2 regions of the Blautia sp. MSJ-36 genome follow, and region 1 is predicted to be linked to the other one. Evidence: predicted binding sites of a transcription regulator. Region 1 holds the regulator's gene; the other holds the start of a gene.
The links. Region 1 encodes HrcA, which represses chaperone genes, less so after heat shock. Its sites were predicted from a motif close to TGTTAGCACTCNNNNNNNNNGAGTGCTAACA; they were not measured.
Positions count from the first base shown of each region.

Region 2: the regulator HrcA is predicted to act here: its motif matches at 1,810-1,840, upstream of htpG (molecular chaperone HtpG).

Region 1 is NZ_JAHLPQ010000012.1:48,642-52,076, reverse strand. Features, by position in the region: gene dnaK (molecular chaperone DnaK) at 1-801, opposite strand, end outside; gene grpE (nucleotide exchange factor GrpE) at 855-1,490, opposite strand; gene hrcA (heat-inducible transcriptional repressor HrcA) at 1,509-2,552, opposite strand; gene KQI39_RS10090 (ABC transporter substrate-binding protein) at 2,727-3,435, opposite strand, start outside.
Region 2 is NZ_JAHLPQ010000025.1:32,705-36,139, forward strand. Features, by position in the region: gene htpG (molecular chaperone HtpG) at 1-1,664, opposite strand, end outside; gene KQI39_RS13885 (COG1470 family protein) at 1,918-3,435, opposite strand, start outside.

The DNA.
Region 1 (3,435 bases):
AAAATGCTTCGGTCCCTCAGCAGTTGCTGTGATGAACGGAAGGTTGATGTTTGTTGTTGTTGCGGAAGAAAGCTCTTTCTTAGCTTTCTCAGCTGCCTCTTTCAGTCTCTGAAGAGCCATCTTATCGTTGCTAAGATCTACGCCCTCAGTTCTCTTGAACTCGGAAAGCATGTAGTCTGTGATCTTCTTATCAAAGTCATCTCCACCAAGACGGTTGTTACCAGCTGTGGAAAGAACCTCGATAACGCCATCACCGATCTCGATAACAGATACATCGAATGTACCACCACCAAGGTCGTATACCATGATCTTCTGCTCTTTCTCATTGTCAAGACCATATGCAAGAGCTGCTGCTGTAGGCTCGTTGATGATACGTTTTACATCAAGACCTGCTATCTTACCTGCATCTTTGGTTGCCTGACGCTGAGCGTCGTTGAAGTAAGCCGGAACTGTGATAACAGCCTCTGTTACTTTCTCACCAAGATAAGCCTCTGCATCCTTTTTCAGTTTCTGAAGGATCATTGCGGAGATCTCCTGTGGAGAATATTTCTTGTCGTCGATAGTTACACGGTAATCAGTACCCATCTCTCTTTTGATTGAGGAGATTGTTCTGTCTGCGTTTGTAACTGCCTGACGTTTTGCAGGCTCACCTACCAGACGCTCTCCTGTCTTTGTGAATGCTACAACGGATGGTGTTGTTCTTGCGCCTTCTGTATTTGCGATAACTGTTGGCTGTCCACCTTCCATTACGGCTACACAGCTGTTTGTTGTACCTAAGTCAATACCAATAATCTTTCCCATGATTTTTTCCTCCTGTTTTATTCTGTATCTGTAAAATTACAACTTGTAATCAATCAGTTGGCAACTTTTACCATACTGTGGCGTACTACGAAATCCTTGTAGGTGTAACCTTTCTGGAATTCTTCCACCACGATATTCTCTCCAACCTCTTCATCTTCCACATGCATCACTGCGTTGTGGAAATCCGGGTTGAATTCTTTTCCCACTGCTTCGATCGGTTTCACGCCAAGGTCATCCAGTGTTGTGGTAAGCTGCTTATAGATCATTTTCATTCCGTCTGCAAAAGCATCTCCTTCCTGTGCCTGTGCAAGACCTCTTTCGAAGTTATCCACAACCGGCAGGATCTTTTCAACGATTTCTTTTGCTCCGATGATGTACATACTGGATTTTTCTTTTTCTGTTCTTTTACGGAAATTATCAAATTCAGCCATGGTTCGCTTCAGGCGATCGGTAAGCTCCTCCACCTTCTGCTCTGATTTATCTTTTTTCTTCTTTCCGAAGAAGGAAGTTTTTGACTTTTCTTCTTTTTTATCCTCTGGGGCAGCTTCTTCGCCTGGAGTCTTGTTTTCTTCCTCCGGCAGATCTTCTCCCTCCGGTGTCAGGTTTTCTTCAGCCTGATCTCCGTCAGTTACGGGGATTTCGTTCTCCGCTTCCTGCTCTTCGGATGTTTTCTTTGTTTCCTCCGACACTTTTGTTCTACCGCCTTTCTAAGTTTTCTTCTTTTTTAAAACGTCATCCAGATGATTCTTCAGTTCCTTCAGACTGTCCACAACATTCTCATAATCCATTCGCTTCGGACCGATGATTCCGATGGTTCCGTACATTCCGTCTCCCAGTTCATATCTGGCAGTCACAATGCTGCAGTCCTTCATGGTCTGGATCGGCATTTCATCACCGATGTAAACCTGAATTCCTGTATTCTCGCCATCTGACATCTGTTCCTTCACAAGATCAGCAAGTTCATGTTTCTCCTCAAATGCGGAGATCAGTTCCGTTGCCTTCTCTTTATCGGCAAGCTCCGGATACTTGAAGATGTTAGTTGCACCTGAAGTATAGATTTCCATGTCTTCCTCTTCCACATGAATGGTGGCTGCCACCGCATCCAGAACCGTGGCTACCACACCGCTGTGGCTGCCTGCCTGTTCCTTCAGTCTGGCGATCATCCCAAGGTTGATATCCTGGATCGGAATACCATTGAGATTGGTGTTAAGAAGAAGATTCAGTTTCAGGATCGTCTGGTCATCCATCTCCTCATCCAGATTGATGATCTGGTTCCGGACTGTGTTGTTGTCACTGACAACCACAGCCACAAGCTGAAGATCGCTCATTCTTGACAGCTGGATAAATTTGATCTTGTTACCGCTGTACTGCGGAACGGAAACCATGGTGGCATAATTGGTGTTGGAAGCAAGAACTTTCGCAACTTTCTTAAGCACCTTATCCATCTTATCTGTCTTCTCAATGATCAGATCACGTAGCTCTGCAACCTCCGCTTCCTTCTCCTTCATCAGCTCATTGACGTAAAGTCTGTAGCCTTTATCGGAAGGTATTCTTCCTGCTGAGGTATGAGGCTGGACGATATAGCCCATATCTGTCAGGTCTGACATTTCATTTCGGATCGTTGCGGAACTTACATTGAGATCCGCATACTTGGAAATGGTTCTGGAGCCAACCGGTTCTCCGGTCTCCATATAGGTCTTGATGATTGCCTTTAATATTTTTTGTTTGCGCTCATTCAACACCTCTTCCATGAAGCCATCTCCTTTCCTTTTTGTTTTTCCTGACGGATGTTGATTCTTTTTTATATCTGTTAGCACTCATTTTAGTGGAGTGCTAACATCTACAGTCTTTAAGATATCACCATGTAAAATATTTGTCAATATATTTTGAAAAAAAGTTCTTATTTTTTCGCAGCAAAAAAAGCATCAGTACGATGCTTTTTTGTAATACTGGTCTATGCAGTTCTGTGCCCCGGCAAAAAATTCCGTTTCTGTTTTCTGTCCCAGCACATATTCCTGAAATTCCGTTCCCATAGCTGAAACAGCTTCTATGGAATCGGCGCACAGTGGTCTTGCCCTCAGCTTATAATCTTTCAGATATTGCCGGATCATTTCAATTCCCTCCAGATCAAGGCTTTTATCCTCGATCACATCCAGTCTTGCCGGGCAGATTTTTGTCATCTGTCCGTAATTTTTACTGGCCTCATATCCGGACACATACTGAAGGAACTTCAGAGCTGCTTCTTTATGATCAGAATTTTTATTCAGTACATACTGCCAGGTTGCTATATTGGTCACCTTCTCGTCAAACTCCGGAAATAGTGCCATGTGGATCTTATCTTTTCCATACACGCCTGCGCTCTGAAAGGTACTCAACGCACCGGTATACATGAACATACATCCATACTGGCCGTTTATAAATTTTTCATTCAGCTGTTCATGCTGATCGATCAGATTTTCCTCTGATATCATCCCTGTATCCAGCATTCGCTTCATGTATTCTGCCGCAGCTCTGGTTTTCGGATCCGCCCAGTCTGTATAATCTCCACCAAAAAAATCGGCAAACTCGCTGATACTGTTATATATATAAGAAATCTCCCAGGCATCCCCGTATGCATATTTTCCCGTACTCTGA
Region 2 (3,435 bases), on a different contig from region 1:
TCATCTGTCTCGCCATCTTCACGAAGCTCTTCTGTAAGATCCGCATCAATTCTCTTGAACTGAATTTCCTGATCCTGCTGCTCAAGATGAGAAATAAACTGAGAATCTATCACATGTTTCAGGATTACAGCATCTTTTCCTGCCTCGCGGAACATGTTAATATACTGGCTCTGCTGTACTTCATCTGTAACATAATAGATAACTGTCTTTTCCGGTTCTTCCTTTTCTTCTTTCTTGGATTCATCCGAAGTTTTCTCTTCTTCTGTTTTGGCTTCTTCTTTTTTATTTTCCTCAACACAGTCTTTCAAGGTAAGATATTTGCCATCCAGATTTTTGAAGAGAATATAGTCATTCATCTTCTCACCGAATTTTGAATCCTTGATGCAGCCAAATTTGATAAACGGACTGATATCATCCCAGTATTTCTCATAGGATTCTCTGTCAGTCTTGCACATTCCTGTCAGTTTGTCTGCAACTTTCTTTGTAATATACTCGGAAATTTTCTTGACAAAACCGTCATTCTGCAGTGCGGAACGAGATACATTCAGTGGCAGATCCGGGCAGTCAATGACACCTTTCAGAAGAAGAAGGAATTCCGGAATTACCTCTTTAATGTTATCTGCGATAAACACCTGATTATTATAAAGTTTGATTGTTCCCTCAATAGAATCGTACTCGGTTCTGATTTTCGGGAAATACAGGATACCTTTCAGGTTGAACGGATAATCCATATTCAGATGAATCCAGAACAGTGGTTCCTTGTAATCCATAAATACCTTACGGTAAAATTCTTTATACTCTTCATCTGTACACTCATTTGGATGTTTCATCCACAATGGCTGTGTGTCACTTAACGATACCGGACGTTTATTAATTTTTACCTTGTCTTTGGCAGGAGAAATTTCAACAACTTCTTTCTCGCCTTTATCGTTCTCTTTCTCCTCTGTCTTGGCTTCTTCATGGATATGCTCCACTACTACATCGTCGTCACGGAGATCTGCTTCGTCAATAGTTTCATATTCCTGCTCTGCGTTTGCCTTGGAAAGATAAATATTTACCGGCATGAAAGAACAGTATTTCTCAATTACTTCACGCATGCGGTATTCATTTGCAAACTCCAGGCTTTCTTCATTAAGGAAAAGAGTGATTTCTGTTCCAGGCTCTGTCTTATTTCCATCTGCCATCTCGTATTCTGTACCACCATCACAGATCCAGTGAACCGGTGTGGAACCCTCTTTATAAGAAAGAGTATCAATATGAACTTCGTCCGCAACCATAAAAGCGGAATAGAAACCAAGTCCGAAATGACCAATCATCTGATCATCGGTTGTCTTATCTTTATACTTCTCAAGAAACTCTGTTGCACCGGAAAATGCAATCTGAGTAATATATTCCTCTACTTCGTCTGCCGTCATACCGATACCGTTATCAATAAACTTCAGGGTCTTCTGATCCGGATCCACAATAACATTCACTGCCGGTTTATATCCGTCCGGAAATGTATAATCACCCATAACTTCCAGTTTTCTCAGCTTGGTGATTGCATCACATCCATTGGAGATCATCTCTCTTACAAAAATATCATGGTCTGAATATAACCATTTCTTGATAATCGGGAAAATATTTTCACTGTTGATTGATAAACTTCCATGTTTTGCTGACATGTATGTCACTCTCCTTTTACTTTTATTCCTTATATTCCCGGCAGAACCGGAAAACTGTTTCTGTCTTTACTTTATCATCCTGCGGATTCTTTTATCCGGCTGACTAAATATATACTAATACGACTTTTTACAAAAGTCAAGGAAAATTTAGCACTCACCATTTTCGAGTGCTAGTAACAATTTTGTATTTACCATCTAAAAATCCCCTCGCACATCAAGTCATGCGAGGGGTCGCTATCTGCGTATAATTTATTTATTTTTTCTTTCTGCGATACACAAGAATACCACCAATGCATACTGCTGCAACAACCAGAACAATCACAAATGTCATAACCGGTGTACTGTCTCCTGTCTGCACTGCCGATTTTTTGTTTGACTGCGTAACAGCAGGACTCGGTGTTGCTGTAAGAATCTCGGCCTGTGATACAGCAAAAGCAACGGTACTTTCTGACTGTGTACCTGTATCTTTCCAGTTGGTGCCATCATATTTCTGCTGTCCAAAAGTAACTTTTAAGGTGTAGTTACCCGGTTTGCTTACGCGGAATGTTGCTGTGTACGGTGCTGCATCCCATGTACGCTCCTCTGTAATTTTCCAGCTTTTCGGAAGATATCTGGTGTCTCCCTTACGTGGGCTGGCATTATCCATTCCTGCTCCCACCGCTGTAAAAGTAATCTTCGTGTTGGTATCATACTTGCCATCCGGATCAATTCCTGTGATCTTATTATCGGAGGCAGCTGCCTTGGAACCACTGTATCCGTTTACAGTCACACTTACTGCAATCACTGTGCTGATTCCATCCGGATTTTTTACCCCATCCGGAAGTTTGACAGTACCTTTTACATTAAATGTCTGTCTGTCCGCAGAGGACGGATTGTAAGAACAGCCATTTACATCCCACGTTACAGAAGCTTTCTGTTCTCCCTTTGTTGTCTTAATTGTTACTGTTTCCGGAAGTTTCAGTGCTTTCTGTGTCTTCTCGGTACCATTTGGAAGATCTTTAATGTCAGACGGTTTTTTTATTCCCGTCAGATTATTTTCTTTTTTCGTATTATCCGTCTTTTTTTCTGTGACAGTGAAATGTGCATTTACAGAAACTTCCACATCCGTGCTGCTGGAAACCGCAATGTCTTCCACATATTCAGATGCAGAAAGGCCACCTGCCGGCTGTACAGTAAATGTAGCGCTTTCTCCTGCGTTAAGCTCTGTCTTGGAAAGACTGCTCACTGTATAATTCATACCGGAAGGCTGCTGCAATGTAATTGCTGTGTTTCCGGTATTGGTAACGGTAACCGTCTGCGCCTCCGGAATATTTTTGTATCCTTCCTCTGCATTTCCAAATTCCAGATTCTCCGGGCTGACAGAAAGATTATAAACTGGTGCAGGTTCTGTCACTTCAAATGATACGGAAACTCCATCTTTTATGCTTCCATCTTTATCCGTTATCTGAATTGTTCCATTGTAGCTGCCTGCCGCAAGACCTGTCTTCGGCTGTACGGTAAACGTAGCATGATCTCCCGGATTAATCACTTCCGCCGAAATTGTACCTACTTCATAGTTTCTGGCGGTTGGCTGTACCAAACGAACCGCTTCTGTTCCGGTGTTTTCAACTGTTACTGTCTGCGCTTCTGGCGCTGTACTGTATCCCTGTTCCTGGCTTTCAAAATTCAGTTTTTCCGGACTAACGCTTACCGATACTATTTTCTGAGGCTCTTCTTTTACTGTTACTGATGCTTTTACTGTTACCGATGCATTGTTATCCGATGAAACAAA